DNA from 4 places in the Methylobacterium currus genome. Region 2 is predicted to be linked to each of the others. Evidence: riboswitches for the same ligand, from Rfam matches in the RefSeq annotation. Region 2 holds a riboswitch; each other region holds the start of a gene.

Region 1 (4,153 bases), 3.2 Mb from region 2:
GAAGCGGGCATTGGTGAGGGTCAGGTCGGCTTCGAGCCGCAGCCAGGACGTCACGGCGTAGTGGTTGCTCCACTCGATGCCGAAGCGCCGGGTCGGCCGGCTCGGCTCGGTGGTGCCGGTATCGCCCTGAAACAGGTTCTCGGAGGCGAAGTCGAGCCGGAACAGGGCGAGGCTCGTCTCCAGCCCGGCGATCGAGCGGTTGCGGATGCCGACCTCGTAGCCGGTGGAAGGGACCAGGAACGGCGCGCGGGCGACGGTGAAGAGCGGGCTCGCCGGATCGACCGTCGCGGTGACACCGCGGGCGTCGTTCGAATGGAAGCCGCCGCCGTAATTCAGGTAGAGTTCGGTGTCGGCCCACGGCCCGAACACCGCGCCGAGCTTCGGGTTGACGATGCCGTCGCGAGCCCGGCCCGAATTCGCGGGCGTGTCGGAGCGGACATCGGCGACATAGCCGTCGGCCCGAAAGCCGACGCTGGTGCGCAGCCAGTCGGTCCATCGAACCCGGTTCTCGTAGTAAATCGCGGCGCTCGCCTCCATCACCCGGTCGTCGAGCACCGTCGAACGGTATTGCCGGGCCGTGGTGTTGAACAGGCCGACCCGGATGTCGTCGGTACGGGTCTGGATGCCGATCTCGTTCTCCATGGCCAACCCGAACAGGTCGCCCTGGAACGTCCGGGAGATCTCGCCTCCGCCGAGCACCCGGGCGTCGCGCTGGCGGAACTGGTCGCCGTTGACGGGGTCGTTGAGGACATAGGTGAAGTTGTTCCAGAGATTCATCTGGTAGCGGATCACGTAGGCCGAGGCCCGCGTGATGCCGCCCGCGTCCGACCGGCTCCAGCGTCCCGAGAGCGAGAACCGTCCGGTGTCGCCGCCATCTGTCGGATCGAGGGTGCCGGTGCGGCCGATGATGCCCTCCGCCACCGCCCGCTCCGGGATCTGGTTGGTGGCGCTCCACCTCGCCCAGTACGCCATGCCGGTAACGGCGAAGCCGTCCGTGGCGGTGCCCTGGCTGTAGCGGGCGACGCCGTTGAGCTTGCGCAGGGCATCGGGCACGACCCACGGCCCGTCATAGGCCTGCGCCTCGCCCGCCACCAGAAGGTTGCCGGCGCCGAGCGGCACGGAGGCGGCCGAGAGCCCGCGCTTGTACCCGAAGCTGCCGAGGGTGGTCAGCGCAATGTTGCGGTCCAGCTTGTCGAGGTAGTCGATCCGCACCGAGCCGGCGGAGGCGAAGTCGCCATCGCGGACGAAGTACGGGCCCTTGTGGAACTCGACCGCGCCGACGAGTTCGGGGATCAGGAAGTTGAGGTCGGCGTAGCCCTGGCCGTGGGCGTGGGTGCGCATGTTCACCGGCATGCCGTCGACGTGGAGGGCGATGTCGGTGCCGTGGTCGAGGTTGAAGCCGCGCAGGAAGAACTGGTTGGCTTTGCCCTCGCCGGAATGCTGGGTGACGATCAGGCCCGGCACCGCCTCCAGCACCTCGCCCGGACGGGTGACCGGCAGGCTGTTGATGGCGGCCCCGCTGATGATCCCGGCGCTCGCCGCGTCCACCGGGCGCAAGGCCCCGCCGATGCCGGTGACGCCGCCGGGATAGCCGGCGCTGGCCGCCCCCGGCACCGCGGGCGCCGGAGCTTTCACCTCGATCTGGTCGAGGCGGATGTCGTCCTGCGCGAGGGCGGGGACGGGCAGGCACGCGGCGGCGAGGGCCGCGAGGAAAGGAGAACGGCAGACAGGCACGGACGAGCCTTCGCGGGCTGTGGCACGTCACCGTGGAGGCACCGGCGCACCCCGTCCGGCGCGGCCCACATGTGACCACGGCTGACGGCAGGTCTCCTGGCTCGCGGGTCTTCGCCCTCCATCGTCTTCCCGGGCGTCGAACGCCCAGTGACGTCGGTGATGGAGGCTCGCCGCTCACAGTTGCGGGGGCAGCCGCGGCTTCGGGCGCTCGTGCCCTCACCGCGTTCCCTTTTGATCCCCGGGGGGAACCGTCCCGACGAGGTTTAGACGGGGAGGCGGCGGGCGCCAACGCATCCCGCCCCGAATTGTCGGGTGTGTTGCCGGTTGTCGACGGGACACCGCGCGGGGCCCTGTCCCGCGCGGCTTCGCGCCCTCAATCCGCCAGAGGACGCGCCTCTTCCGGCAGCATGATCGGGATGCCGTCGCGGATCGGGTAGGCGAGCTTGGCCGAGCGGCTGATCAGCTCCTGGCGCGCGGAATCGTAGTCGAGCCGCTCCTTGGTCAGGGGGCAGACCAGGAGCTCGAGCAGCTTCGGATCGATGCGAGCGGCTTCGAAGGAGGCGGGGGAGTCGGTCACGGGTGGTCCTTCCGAACGGTCCGATGCGGGACTTTGCCCCCGGGGCTTTAGCCCAAAGCGCCGCCTATTGCAGCGTCGGCTCAGCTCCCGAGGCCCGCACCAGCTCCATCTCGGTCACGGCGATCAGCACCTCGGCCCGGGTCTTGAGGTCGGGCGCCTCCAGCATCGCCTGCTTCTCGCGCGGGCCGAAGGGGCTCATCATGCAGAGCGCGTTGACCAGGGCCTCGTTCGGCGCCTCCTCGATCCCGGCCCAGTCGACCTTGAGGTCGTTGGCCTCGACGAAATCGCGAAGCGCCTTCAGCACGCCGGCGCGATCCACCGCCTCCTCGCCGGCGCGGGCGTGGAAGTCGCTCTCGAACGGGGCGAAGGTGACCTTGCAGCGGCGGAAGCCCGTGCTGGTCGACAGCTCCTCCTCGATCCGGAACCGGGCGATGCCGGTGAGCGAGATCAGGTAGCGGCCGTCGCCGGTCTCGGCGAACTGGGTCACCCGGCCGGCGCAGCCGACCCGGAAGAGCTTTGGCGACAGCGGGGTCTCGCCGGTATCGGAATCCGGCTGGATCATGCCGATCACCCGGTCGGTGCGCAGGGCCTCGTCCACCATCGCGAGGTAGCGGGGCTCGAAGATGTTGAGCGGCATCTGGCCCCGCGGCAGCAGCAGCGCGCCCGGGAGCGGAAAGACCGGGATCTCGGTCGGGCAGTCGGCCGGCCCCTTGTAGGCGACGTTCATGCTCATCGGCGTCGCTCCCGCGCGGATCGAAAGGGGTCCCGGGCCCCGTCGTCTCGGGCCCGGGATCGCAACCCGCTAACTAGGGCGCGGCCCTCCGGCGTGGATACCTGTCCGACGTAATGCCGCGCCCCGGATGCACTTGCGAGCGCCGTCAGGAGAACATCAGGGTCGACAGCTTGCGCCGGCCGCGGATGGTCATCGGGTCCATCGGGCCCCAGGCCTCGAACAGCTGGAGCAGCTGCTTGCGGGCGCCGTCGTCGTTCCAGGAGCGGTCGCGGCGGACGATCTCGATCAGCTGGTCGATCGCCTCCTGCTGCCGGCCCTTGGCGTTGAAGCCGAGCGCGAGGTCGAACCGCGCCTGGAAATCGGTGGGATCGGCCTCGATCCGGCGCTGCAGGCCGGCGAGGTCGCCGAGCGAGGCGGCCTGCTCGGCGAGCTCGATCGCCGCCTTCACGGCCGCGATGGCCGGGTCCTTGGCGGCCTCGGGCGGCGCCGCCTCGAGGAAGCGGCGGGCGCCCTCGAGGTCGTCGCGGTCGAGGAGCAGGCGGGCGAGCGCCGCGATGGCGCCCGGATGGCCCGGCTCCTGGCCCAGGATCGCGGCGTAGATCTCGGCGGCGGCGTCCGGGTCGCCGGCCTCGGCCGCTCCTTGCGCCTCCGCCATCAGGTCCTCGACCGCGGTGGGACCGAGGGGGCCGACCAGGCGCTCGATGAAGGCCTTCACCTGGCCCTCGGGCAGGGCGCCCATGAAGCCGTCGACCGGCTGCCCGCGCTGGAACGCGATCACCGCCGGGATCGACTGGATGCCGAGCTGGCCGGCGATCTGGGGATGCTCGTCGATGTTCATCTTGACGAGCTTCACCTTGCCGCCGGCGTCCTTGACGGCCTTCTCGATGATCGGGGTGAGCTGCTTGCACGGCCCGCACCACGGCGCCCAGAAATCGACCAGCACCGGCTGCTGCAGGGATTCCTGCATCACGTCCTGGCGGAAGGTCGCGGTGGTGGTGTCCTTGATCAGGGCGCCCGCGGGGGGCTGGCCGGCCGCGGGAGTGTCGGTAAGCATCGATGACCTCGGGAGAACGGCCTTCACGTCGCAGGCCTGGACGGCCCGCCGATCA
Region 2 (4,153 bases):
ACGCAGCCCAGACGCCTCGCAGGATGAACAGGTTGGCGATGCCGACGACGAGCAGGAACGTCGCCGAGACCGCGGTACCGATCACGCCGCCGAGGTCGTGGAACTGGTCGAAGCTGTCCTTCATCGCCGCGGCCGTCACGGCGATCAGGCCCGAGGCCAGGATGACGATGGTGGAGTGGCCGAGAGAGAAGAAGAAGCCGACCGAGTGGGGCTTCCGACCCTCCTGCATGAGCTTGCGCACCACGTTGTCGATGGCCGCGATGTGGTCTGCGTCGAAGGCGTGGCGCAGTCCGAAGCTGTAGGCGAGGAAAGCGGTCGAGAGCAGGACGGGCTGATGAGCGAAGGTCGCGAAGGCCGCTGCCCAGGCCGCGATGTTGGCGGCGATCAGGACGGCGTAGACGAGCCCGACCTTGACCCTGAGACGGGCAGGCTGATCGTCGAAGGGGTTGGGCAGCAAGGGTCCGCTCCAGATGGTAGGGCTCGTCTCAGCCAGGAATGCCCGTCAGAACCGCCCCGCCAGGGTCAGGCGTACGGCGGTCGGCTCGACCGGGTGGAAGTGTCGGTCGGCAACGGCGGCCGCTTCTCCGGGCAGACGGGACTCGTAGTAGTAGGTGATCTGGTCGGCCCGGGCGTTCGTCAGGTTGAGCACATCGAGGGCGAGGCTCACGCCGTTGTCGAAGGCGTAGCCGATCCGGCCGTTGAGCAGGGCGGTCGGCTTCGAGCGCACCGAGTTGTCCTCGATCAGGGGCCGGGGACCGAAGTACCGGAAGCGCAAGCTACCGAACCAACCCTGGCCCTTGCCGAAGGTGACGCCCGCCGAGGCGATGGTGGTCGGTGCCTCCGGCACGCGCTGGCCGACGGGGTCGCGGTCGGAGAAGCGCGCGTTGGTGATCGTCAGGTCGCCCTCCAACCGCAGCCAAGGGGTGAGCGCGTAGTGGTTGCTCCACTCGATGCCGAAACGGCGGGTCGGCCGGCTCGGCTCGGTGGTGCCGGTGTCGCCCTGGAAAAGGTTCTCGGATGCGAAATCGAGCCGGAACAGGGCGAGGCTCGTCTCCAGTCCGGCGATGGAGCGGTTGCGGATCCCAACCTCGTAGCCGGTCGAGGGGACCAGGAAGGGCGAGCGGCTGATGTTGAACAGCGGGCTTGCCGGATCGACCGTCGCGGTGACGCCGCGGGCGTCGTTCGAGTGGAAACCACCGCCGTAGTTCAGGTAAATCTCCGTATCCGCCCACGGCCCGAACACCACCCCGAGCTTCGGGTTGACGATGCCGTCGCGAGCCCGGCCCGAATTTGCCGCGGTGTCGGAGCGGACATCGGCGTAGTACCCGTCGGCCCGGAAGCCGACGCTGGTGCGCAACCAGTCGGTCCAGCGCACCCGGTTCTCGTAGTAGAAGGCGGCGCTCGCTTCCAGCACTCGGTCGTCGAGCACCGTCGAGCGGTACTGCCGGGCGGTGGTGTTGAACAGGCCGACCCGGATGTCGTCGGTGCGGGTCTGGACGCCGATCTCGTTCTCCATCGGCAACCCGAACAGGTCGCCTTGGAAGACCCTGGAGATCTCACCGCCGCCGAGCACCCGGGCATCACGCTGGCGGAACTGGTCACCGTTGACGGGGTCGTTGAGGAAGTAGGTGAAGTTGTTCCAGAGGTTCATCTGGTAGCGGATCACGTAGGCCGAGGCCCGGGTGATGCCGCCCGCGCCCGACTGGCTCCAGCGCCCGGAGAGCGAGAAGCGCCCGGTATCGCCGCCGTCGGTGGGATCCAGCGTGCCGTAGCGGCCGATGATGCCCTCCGCCACCGCCCGCTCGGGGATCTGGTTTGTGGCGTTCCACTTAGACCAGTAGGCCATGCCGGTGACTGCGAACCCGTCGGTCGCGGTGCCCTGGCTGTAGCGGGCGACGCCGTTGAGCTTGCGCAGGGCATCGGGCACGACCCACGGCCCGTCATAGGTCTGCGCCTCGCCCGCCACCAGGAGGTTGCCCGTACCGAGCGGCACGGAGGCGGCGGAGAGCCCGCGCTTGAAGCCGAAGCTGCCCAGCGTGGTCAGCGCGATGTTGCGGTCGAGCTTGTCGAGGTAGTCGATCCGCACCGACCCTGCCGAGGCAAAGTCGCCGTCGCGGACGAAGTACGGGCCCTTGTGGAACTCGACCGCCCCAACGAGTTCCGGAATGAGGAAGTTGAGGTCGGCGTAGCCCTGGCCGTGGGCGTGCGTGCGCATGTTAACCGGCATGCCGTCGACGTGGATGGCGATGTCGGTGCCGTGGTCGAGGTTGAAGCCGCGGAGGAAGAACTGGTTGGCTTTGCCCTCGCCGGAATGCTGGGTGACGATCAGGCCCGGCACCTCCTCCAGCACTTCGCCCGGGCGGGTGACCGGGCGGCTGTTGAGCTGCGCGCCCGAGATGATCCCGGCGCTGGCGGAATTGACGGTCATGAGGGCGCCACCGATGCCCGTGACACCGCCGACATAGCCGGCGCTGGCGGACGCGGCGCCGGACGGCACGGGCGTAGGGGCCGCGACCTCGATCTCGTCGAGGCGGATCTCGCCCGCAGCCTCCTGGGCGTCGGCAGGAGGAGCCACGAAAGTGGCGACGCAGGTGAAGAACGTTGAAGCGAGCGACAGGCGGGAAGGGGACACGGTCGAGACCTGGGTAACGGCAGTGGCACGTCACCGCGAACAAGGCCGCCCGGATCCCGAAGACCCGTGCCGACACCCGCCAGGACACCCCGCCCGACGCGCTTCGCGCGTGACCACGACTGACGGCAGGTCTCCTGGCTCGCGGGTCGCTGCCCTCTCACCGTCTTCCCGAGCGAGGCTGCCCAGTGACATGGTGGCGGAAGGCTCACCGCTTACAGTTGCGGGGGCAGCCACGGTCTCGGTGCTTGCAGCACCTCACCGCGTTCCCTTTTGATCCCCGAAGGGAACCGTCGAGCCATTGGTATTTCAGGGTCCTGAGTCGAGTCAACGAGATCGGAGGCAGGAGTCCTGCGGCCTTCGTGCCGGGGCGCTGGCGACGGGCCAGCGCCCGACAGATCCGCTCACACAATCCACATTATGGTCAAAACTCTTTCGACTTGACCGCGCGAAACGCAGATGGTGGTGGAAAACGCTCGTTTTCTCACTGCGAAACGCACATCCGCATTGTGGACCGCGGAGGTCGCAAGCCAAAAATAGTTAGATATTTATGAAGAAGTAATAATTACCTACGGCACTTTCCTGCAATGAAGTTGCAACTTAAGGCTGAAATTGATTATGAGCGTTCAGCGCATAATTTATGATATTTTTACTTACGTTGCGCTACCCCTAGTTGGAGAGAGTATCATACGGCGGACGATATCTTGTCCGGTGCGAGCTGGCGTAAACAAGTGTTAACGAAATTGAACGTGGCCGCGGGAACGTGTGCGCTTGCCCGGGCGCGGGCATTTCAGCGAGACCAGAGCGGCGCGGTCATCATCATCCTCGCTACGGCGCTGCCGGTCCTTGCAATGGCCACACTTGGAGCCGTGGAGGTGGCCGAGGTCTTCTTCACTCGTACAAAGCTACAAACCATCGTGGACACAGCCGCCCTGAAAGGCGCGGCCGAGTTGGGCGTTGATCTCTCTACCGCTACCACCGAGCGGACCAGAGTGTTTGCAGACAACTTGGCCGACCCCATGCGCTTGCGCTGGGCTGTCACCTCGTCCGCAGTGTTGGATCTCAAAGCTTCTGCGATGACGGTCAGTCAAGGCGCAAATCGTCCGTCGTTCTTCCGCAGCCTCCTTCCCCCCGGCGGCTGGAACCTGCACGTCACGGCCAAAGCCATCCGCTACGCCAGCGGTCCCTTATGCGTGCTAGGCATCCAGAGCAGCGGCGGCACGGTTGTCGGTCTCGATAGCAGCGGAGCCTTGAACGCGGCCGGATGCCTCGTGCAGAGCAACAGCGACCTCGCTGCAACGGGGGGCGCATTGGTGACTGCGGGTGATGCGCGTGCCGCAGGCGGTGCGTTCGGCGCGATCAGTCCCAACCCCCTCACCGGCACACGCGTCATGCCGGACCCTTTTGCCGCGTTGAACATCGCGTTCCCGACCGGGTGCGATACGACGAGTATCACCAGCACAACCTATCTGAACCCAGGGCTTCACTGTGGCGACATCGAGTTGTCCGGCAATGAAACCATTA
Region 3 (4,153 bases), 3.0 Mb from region 2:
CCGGTGAACCGGCGCGGCGCCCCCGGATAGACCCGGAACGCGCTGAGCGAGCTTTCGTAATACGTGGTGTCGAACACGTTCTCGACGTTCAGGCCGAACCGGACATTTTCCCAGCGGTAATAGGCGAGCGCATCGACCGCGATGGTGCTTGGCAGCCGGAAGCCGCTGCCGGCGGCGTCGCCCGCCCGCTCGCCGACGGCGCGCACGCCGCCGCCGAGTCCAAGGCCTTTCCAGGGGCCCTCCTGCACCTCGTGCACCGCGAGCAGGCTGCCCGAGTGGCGCGGCACGTTGATGAGTGCCGCACCAACCGGGAGGAGATTGTCCTTGGTGACAACGGCGTCGGCGAAGACGTAGCCGGCTAGGAGCTTGATCTCCGGCGTGATCTGACCGGCCGCCGTGAACTCGAAGCCCTGGCTGCGCACCGCGCCCGCCGCGATGGAGAAGCCGCTGTTGCGCGGATCGGGGGTGAGCACGTTCTGGCGCTCGACCCGGAAGGCGGCGCCGGTGAGGCTCAACGCTCCCCCGAACAGGTCGAGCTTCGTGCCGATCTCGTAGCCGAGGCCGGTCTCGGGTTCGACCGGCCGGCCGGGCGATGCGGCGGCGGCATCCGGGCCGATATTCGGCCGGAAGCTGGTGCCGACATTGGCGTAGAGCGCGAGTTCCGGGAGCGGCTGGTAGACGAGGCCGGCCCGTGGCGAGGCGGCGGCCCAGCTCTGGTCGGCTTGGCTGCGCGGAACCCGTTCGCGGAACGAATCCTCGAAGATGTCGAACCGCACGCCGACGAGCGCCTTCCATTCCGGCGACAGAACGAGCTGATCCTGCGCGTAGAGCGCGGTGTTGGTGATGTGCTCGATGTTGTTGCGCGGGATCGTGTACGGCGGCGGCGGCTGGCCGTAACGTGGATCATAGATGTCGATCGCGTAGGGGTTGGTGCGGACGTTGGAGCGCAGGTAGACCGTGCGGCTGTCGGTGCTCTCGCGCTCGACGCCGAGGAGCAGGGTGTGGCCGATCCCGGCGGTGTCGAAGCGTCCGACCAGTTCGGCCTGGCCGATGGCCACGTCCCAGCGGTAATCGCGAAAATTGCGGTCGCGCGAGACGGTGCGGTTGTCGGCCGCGATGGCGCGAATCTCGGCCGCTTCGCCGACGAGGCTTCCGGTGTTGAAATAGGTGGCGAGCCGCATCTGCCAGTCGGCATCGAAACGGTGATCGATCCGGACCTGCATCGAGTCGGACGCTTGATGGATGCTCTGGCCCGGCTCGCCGAGGAAGCGCGAGATCGGCAGGAAGCCGAGTTGCTTGTCGATGGCGATGACGCCGCGGTCGAACACGGTGCGGTTGCGCAGGAACTCGGTCTCGACGGTGACCTTCGTGTCGGGCGTGACCTGCCAGCTCACCACCGGCGCGACCAGGAGCCGGTCGCCGTCGACGAAATCGCGAAAACTGTCCTGGCGTCCGGCCGCGAGGTTGAAGCGGTAGAGGAGCGTGCCGTCCTCGTTGAGGCTGCCTCCGGAATCGACCGTGCCGCGGACCTGCCCGAACGAGCCCCACAGCCTGCCCATCTCGACGAAGCGCTCGCGCGTCGGCTGCTTGGTGATGATGTTGATCAGGCCGCCGGGGTCGCTGCGCCCGAACAGGCCGCCGCCGGGGCCCTTGAGCACCTCGATCCGTTCGACGTTCTGGGCGTCGGGCGGGGGCGGGTAGCCGCGGTTGAGGGGAAAGCCGTTCTTGTACAACTCGGAGGTGGTCACGCCGCGGATGGCGTAGCTGAACACCGACAGGCCGCCGAAATTGTTCTGCTGGGCGACGCCGGGCGTGTAGGTGAAGACCTGGTCGACGCGCGTGGCGGCGAGATCGGTGATGACCTCGCGCGGGGCGACGGTGACGACCTGCGGCACGTCGCGCTGCGGCGTGTCGGTCCGCGTCGCGCTGACGGCCCGGTCGCCGCGGAAGCCCGGGGTGGGACCGATGAGCCCGATCGTGCCAGCAGCCGCGGAGGAGAGCGCCGGGAGCGCCGGCCCGGACGGACGCGGGCCCTCCACCACGACCTCGTCGAGGGCGATCGTCTCCTGTGCCTGCGCGGCGCTGACCGCGAGGCTGAAGCCCAGGGCGGTCGCCAGGACGGGCATCGGGCGCGGGCCGGATCGGGGACGGTGGAGCGGCGGACGGGTTCTCACGGAGCGCACTCGATGGTTGCCGTGCGGCGCGTTCCGGGCGAGCAGCAGGCGGCGCCCGCGCGGCCACGCGGCGGACAGCCCGAGCGCTCCCCCGGGGGCCGCACCGCCCGCAGGACGTGACCGCGCCGGACGGCGCAGGCTCAAGGCAGGTCTCCTGGCTCGCGGATCATCGGTCCCGCCGGCCTTCCCGGTGTCGGAGCATCAGTGGCCATCGGCGGCGGAACCTCTCCGCTCACAGTTGCGGGGGCAGCCTCGGCCTCGCCGCGGATACCTGCGCATCCGAACGGCTCACCGAGTTCCCTCTTCACCCGCGGGCTCGCACCCGGGGAACCTTGGCGGCCGCATCCATGGCAGGCCGCCCGCCGGGGAGCAACACTTGGAAACGCACTGTAATAACGTTTCAGACTATGTGTCCACGGGAACACACCGGCCGATGATGCGACCGTGGCCTACTCGCCGCGCAGGAAGGCCGCCGTGGCGGGGTGGAGCCACGAAGCCGGAACCGCTTCCGCGAGATCGCGGGGATCGCTCGGCCGCTCATGCGCCAGGCGCCGGGCGAGGGCCGGCTTCGCCTTGTCGATCGCCGCGACGAGACGGGCGGCGGAGGCCGGGTCGAGGCCGGGCTTGCCGAGGATGAAGCTCCACGACCCCACCGTCTCGATCGCCTGATCCTGGCCCGGGAAGGTGCCGGGCGGGACGGTGATGCGCCGCAGGGACGGGCTCGCCGCCAGGATCGCGGGAAGCGCCGCCGCCGAGGGGCCGAGGAAGCGGGCGCCGCCCGGTGCCTCGGCCATCGCCAGGAAGCCCGGCCAGCCGGTGCCGCCGCCGAACAGGGCCGCGGCCCGTCCGTCCCGCACCATCGCCGGGCCGTCGCCGGCATGGTCGAGGAGGATCGGGCGGATGTCGTGCTCGGGGTCGATGCCCGATCCGCGCAGGATGGTCCGGCCCATGGCGGTGAGGCCGGAACTCCGCGTGCCGAGGGCGACCGGCTTGCCGCGCAGGTCGTCGATGCCGCGCACCGGGCTCTCGGCCGGCAGCACGAACAGGCCCGGTGCCGCGTAGACCGGCGCGACCACCGTCACGGCCGGGGGCGTGCCTTGCGCGGACAGCGCCTCGTAGGCGTACTCGCCCTGGACGAGGCCGAGATCGACCTGACCGTCGCGCAGGAGCACGAGGTTCTCGGTCGAACCCTTGCTGGCGCGCAGCTCCAGGGTGAGGTCCGGATCCACCTCCCGGATCGCCGCCGCCAGCGCCTCGCCATAGGCCGGAAACCCGCCCCCGGGCGTCGCGGTGGCGAGGACGAGGCGCAGGGGTTCAGCGGCGTGGGAGGCGGGGGGCACGGCGAGGAGAGCGATGCAGGCGGCGGCGATCAGCCAGGGTTTTGGCATTGCTTCTTGTCCTGCCTTCTCTCGACGTTGGTGCCATCCGTGACGTCGTTCCGGGTCCGCGTCGCGGAGCTCGGGATCCGGAGCCGCAGGCTTTCCGGAAATAGGCGGATCGCGTTCCGCGTCATCCTGGATCACCTGAGTGTCCGGATTCCGGGTTCCGCGGCGCGGCCCCGGATTGACGTGGCGGGTGTGAAGAAAGGTGGCGACGCGGCGGTTCAGTTGGCCGGTACCGGCGTCACCGGCACCGGTGCCACGTCGGGCTGGAGCAGCGAGACGGTGATCGCCCGGGTGACATGCTCGGCCATGCAGCGATAGCCGAGATCGGCCAGGCGGAAGCCCGCGCCGGACTGCGCCGTGTCGCCCTTGAGGGCGCTGATCGCCCGCGTGGCGAGGTAGCGCATCGCCTCGTAGCGCTGGACCAGCGGCACCTGCTCGCGCTCGGCGACTTTCTGGATCGCCTGGACGAACTGGCGGTAGTAATCGTCCTTGGCGAGGCTCGCGGTGTATTGGGGATCCACCAGCACCACGTCGATGCCGTGGGACTTGATCCAGGCCACGGTCTCGGCGAGGGACTGCGAAAAGTCCTCGATG
Region 4 (4,153 bases), 2.7 Mb from region 2:
CGCCGAGCCGCGCCACCCAGCCCGGCGCGAAGGCGTAGGAAAGCCAGACATTGGTGACCCGCTGGGGCACGTCGACCGGGACCTTGCCGGTGAACGACAGCAGCGCCCCGCCGATCGTCTGTGCGAAATTGTCGTAGCGGGCCCGCAGCAGGGCGGTGTTGGCCTCGATGCGCCACGCCTCCGACAGCTGGTAGGCGACGGCGACCTCGACGCCACGGGACGACTGGCTGCCGACCTGCGCCACTTCCGTCGGCCGGTCGGGGATCGGGGTCAGCAGGTCGTCCTTGCGGATGTGGTAGGCGGCGAAGGTCCACTCGCCGCGCCCGCCGTCGAACAGGCCCTTGGCGCCGGCCTCGACCTGCTCGCCGGTGGCGAGCTGGAACTGCGACTGCGCCACGCTGGTGGTGATCAGGCTGCCGAGGGGATCGGCGGCGGTGGCGTATTGCGCGTAGAGGGCGAGGTCGGGCGTCGGAGTGTAGACGGCTCCGACGCGGTAGCTCGTCGAATCGAAGGTCTTCTCGAAGCGGCTTCCTGCCAGGGGCCGGCTCACCGCCACATTCGGCGCGTCGTAGCGCAGGCCCGTCACCAGGGCGAATTGGGGCGTCAGTTCGAGCCGGTTCTCGGCGAAGACCGAGGCCTGGCGGGTACGTGAGACGATGTCGGTGCGGGTGCCGGCGAGGTTGATGAAGCGCCCCTGCGCAAAGTTGAACGGATCGACGAATGTTTCGCCGCCGAACGGCGCGTTGCTGTCGCGTCGGAAGTCGATGTGGTTGACGTCGAAGCCGATCACCGTCGTGCTCTTGAAGCCGAGCAGGCTGCCGCGGAGCGTCGCGTCGAGGCGGTTGCCGATCTGCTCCTCGTGATGGAAGATTTCGATGTAGTCGCTGCGCCGGATCAGGCCGGTGGCCGGCTGGTAGGTGTATTGCTCGACGTCGCGCCAGTGCCGCTCGGTCGAGAGGCGGTAGGCGGTGTTGCGGATCGTGATGTCGGGGCTCGGGTTCCACTCGGTGCGCAGCTGCGTCCAGTTGTCGAACCAGGCGATCTGCGAATCCTGGATGTTGTAGTTGGTGAAGCGCAGCCGGTCCCGCACCCTTGTGCCGACGAGCGGCGAGCCCCAGTAGCGGGCGGGCTCGTTGTAGCCGAGATCGTGCGAGAGGGTGACGCTCAGGTCCGGCGCCGCCCGCCAGGTCACCGCCGCCGAGAGGGCGATGTTGCGAAAATCGCCGTCGGGCTTCACCCAGCCGTCGGCCCGGTTGCCGCTGAGGTTGAGCCGGTAGGCCAGGTCCTCGCCGACCGGCCCGCCGCTGTCGAGGGCGAGCCGCGCGAGGCCGTCGGAACCGATCGCCGCCCGCGCCTCGCCGATGGGCACGAAGCTCGGCTTCTTCGGCACCACGTTGATGATGCCGCCGATCGCCCCTTCTCCATAGAGGACCGAGGCCGGGCCGCGCAGCACCTCGATCCTCTCCGCCGACCAGGTGTCGAACGGGAAGGTGACGGTGCCGGCCCCGACATAGAGCCTCGTGCCGTCATAGAGCTGCTGCACCGATCCCGCTCCCGCGAAGCCTCGCGACGTGAAGGCGAGGTTGCCGTTGCCCGGCGCCCCGATGCTGGTGATGCCGACAGCGTTCTGGGTCACCGCCTCCTCGACGGTGTTCTGGCCCCGGGCCCGGATGGTCTCGCCGCTGATGATGTCGAGGCTCGCCGGAGTCTCGAGCGGGGTGAGGCCGAGGCGGCTGCCTGAGCGCGACGGCGTCGCGAGGTTGAGGCCGGCGGCGGCCTGCTCGCGACCTCGGGCGCCCGCGACGTCGATGCGGTCGAGGGCGATCTCCTCGGCGCAAGCCGGAGCGACGGCGAGGAGCGGGGCGGCGAGGGTGGCGGCGAGTGTCGTGGCGCGTCGGGCGCTTTGCGCGGGCATGTCGGTTTCCGGGGAGGGCGTCCGCCCCGTCCCTAGCCGGTCTCGCCAAAAATGTAACGTTATAAAGTTACATTGTTGCCATCCCGGACGATGCGCAGGTGGCGCCAGGCGCGTCCTGTCGGCCGATCGGGGGAAGGCGGGGCTGAGCATGGCGGGACGGCGCGGGGCTGTGGCACGTCACCGCGAACGACAGCGGGGCGACGGCCTCACGCCATCGCCTCGACACCCATCAGGACACCCCGCCCGACGTGCTCGCGTGTGACCACGGCTGACGGCAGGTCTCCTGGCTCACGGGTCAGCGCCTGCCATCGTCTTCCCAGGGACTTTTAGGGGTCCCCAGTGACGTGAGTGATGGAAGGCTCGCCGCTTACAGTTGCGGGGGCAGCCGCGGCATCGGGCAAGCCCTCACCGCGTTCCCTTTTGATCCCCGAAGGGAACCGTCGGGGTGAAGCTTAGCGGTTCGGTTACGAAGGAGCAATGGTTGGGCGTGGGCATGATCGCCACTTTCGGAGCCTCGCGCATGAACCCTCCCCCTTCTGCGGGGGAGGGTTCATGCGCGCCGCGGAGGGCGTGTCCACAAACCAGGTGCCCGCTCCAGATTCACGTCAGGCAACGATCACGGAACCTCACCAGCCCCCGGCCTCAGACCCCAGCTTTCTCGGCCACGCCGCCCGATCCGCATCGACGCCGCCCCGGACCCCTGACATACAGGGCCCCGAACCGGCCCCCTCGGGTCGTGCTTAAGCTCTGACAAAAACGTCCTGGCACCATCATCCTGGGAGGTCCCCCGATGTCGTTCCGCTCACGGGTCGCCGGCGCCGCCGGCCTCGCCCTGTCGCTCGCCCTGGGGACGTCCGCCCTCGCCCAGGACGCTAAGGCGCCGATCAAGATCGGCGTGCTCAGCGACATGAGCGGGCCCTTCGCCGACCAGGCGGGCACCGGCTCGGTGACGGCGGCCCAGCTCGCCGTCGAGGATTTCGCCAAGGAGGCGGGCGAGCTCAAGGTCGAGGTCGTCTCGGCCGACCACCAGAACAAGCCCGATATCGGCCTCGCCACCGCCCGGCGCTGGCTCGACCAGGAGGGCGTCTCGACCATCGTCGACCTGCCGAACTCGGCCGTCGCGCTCGCGGTCTCCAACCTGATGCGCGAGCGCCACCGGGTGGCCTTGGCCTCGAGCGCCCTCACCTCCGACCTCACCGGCAAGGCCTGCGCGCCGACCACGGTGCAGTGGGTCTCGGATACCTGGGCGCAAGGGTCGGCCACCGCGCGGGCCATCGCCGGCCGCGGCCTCAAGTCCTGGTACTTCGTCACCGTCGATTACGCGCTCGGCCACGCGCTCGAGCGCGACGCCACCGTGGCGCTCAAGGCCGCCGGCGGCACCGTGAAGGGATCGAGCAAGCACCCGCTCAATGCCGGCGACTTCGCCTCGCCGCTGCTCTCGGCGCAAGGGTCGGGCGCGCAGGTGCTGGCTCTGGCTGACACCGGCGCCGACATGATCAACGCCGTCAAGCAGGCGGCGGAGTTCGGCGTGATGCCCGAGATGCGGCTCGCCGCCCTGTTCGTGCAGCTCTCCGACACCCACGCGCTCGGCCTCAAGGCGGCGCAGGGGCTCCAGCTCGCCAGCGCCTTCTACTGGGACCGCACCGACGGCACCCGCGCCTTCGCCAAGCGCTTTGCCGAGCGGATGAACGGCCGGATGCCGACCGAGAACCACGCCGGCGTCTATTCCTCCACCCTGGCCTACCTGCGGGCGGTGCGCGACACCGGCACCATCGAGGGCGAGAAGGTCGTGGCGGCGATGCGCGAGAAGCCGATCAACGATCCGCTCTTCGGCACCGTCACGGTGCGCCAGGACGGCCGCGCGGTGCACGACCTGTTCCTCTACGAGGTGAAGGCGCCCGCCGACAGCAAGGGCCCCTACGACTATTACAAGCTCCTCGAGACCGTTCCGGGCGACCAAGCCTTCCGGCCGATGGCCGAGGGCGGCTGCCCGCTGGTGAAGTAGCCCGGCGACGTCGCCCACGGCGCTCGACATCGGCGGGGTGCGACCCAGATCAGGCGTTGGTTCCCTGTCAGACCCCGCCGAAAGGCTCCGCTCATGTCCGACGCCGTCCTGACCCTGAACGACGGGAAGCGCATCCCCCAGCTCGGCTTCGGGGTGTGGCGGCTCTCCGACGAGGAGGCCCCGGCGATCGTCGGGGCGGCGTTGGAGGCCGGGTACCGCTCGATCGACACCGC

Evidence for each region. Region 2 has a riboswitch for cobalamin ahead of DA075_RS18500 (TonB-dependent receptor). Riboswitches for the same ligand answer to the same signal wherever they lie in the genome.
Region 1: linked by a shared signal. The riboswitch ahead of DA075_RS03485 (TonB-dependent receptor) and the one ahead of DA075_RS18500 (TonB-dependent receptor) in region 2 are both predicted to bind cobalamin.
Region 3: linked by a shared signal. The riboswitch ahead of DA075_RS04245 (TonB-dependent siderophore receptor) and the one ahead of DA075_RS18500 (TonB-dependent receptor) in region 2 are both predicted to bind cobalamin.
Region 4: linked by a shared signal. The riboswitch ahead of DA075_RS00520 (TonB-dependent receptor) and the one ahead of DA075_RS18500 (TonB-dependent receptor) in region 2 are both predicted to bind cobalamin.

What each region holds. Positions count from the first base shown of each region.
Region 1 covers NZ_CP028843.1:758,209-762,361, forward strand. Annotated here, with positions in the region: gene DA075_RS03485 (TonB-dependent receptor) at 1-1,656, opposite strand, end outside; cobalamin riboswitch at 1,804-2,002, opposite strand; gene DA075_RS03490 (Trm112 family protein) at 2,108-2,311, opposite strand; gene DA075_RS03495 (LON peptidase substrate-binding domain-containing protein) at 2,376-3,044, opposite strand; gene trxA (thioredoxin) at 3,190-4,098, opposite strand.
Region 2 covers NZ_CP028843.1:3,963,778-3,967,930, forward strand. Annotated here, with positions in the region: gene DA075_RS18495 (HoxN/HupN/NixA family nickel/cobalt transporter) at 1-457, opposite strand, end outside; gene DA075_RS18500 (TonB-dependent receptor) at 503-2,536, opposite strand; cobalamin riboswitch at 2,740-2,939, opposite strand; gene DA075_RS18505 (TadE/TadG family type IV pilus assembly protein) at 3,379-4,153, shown strand, end outside.
Region 3 covers NZ_CP028843.1:931,150-935,302, reverse strand. Annotated here, with positions in the region: gene DA075_RS04245 (TonB-dependent siderophore receptor) at 1-2,126, opposite strand, end outside; cobalamin riboswitch at 2,302-2,525, opposite strand; gene DA075_RS04240 (TAXI family TRAP transporter solute-binding subunit) at 2,624-3,562, opposite strand; gene DA075_RS04235 (SGNH/GDSL hydrolase family protein) at 3,778-4,153, opposite strand, start outside.
Region 4 covers NZ_CP028843.1:104,748-108,900, reverse strand. Annotated here, with positions in the region: gene DA075_RS00520 (TonB-dependent receptor) at 1-1,915, opposite strand, end outside; cobalamin riboswitch at 2,172-2,372, opposite strand; gene DA075_RS00515 (ABC transporter substrate-binding protein) at 2,706-3,920, shown strand; gene DA075_RS00510 (aldo/keto reductase) at 4,014-4,153, shown strand, end outside.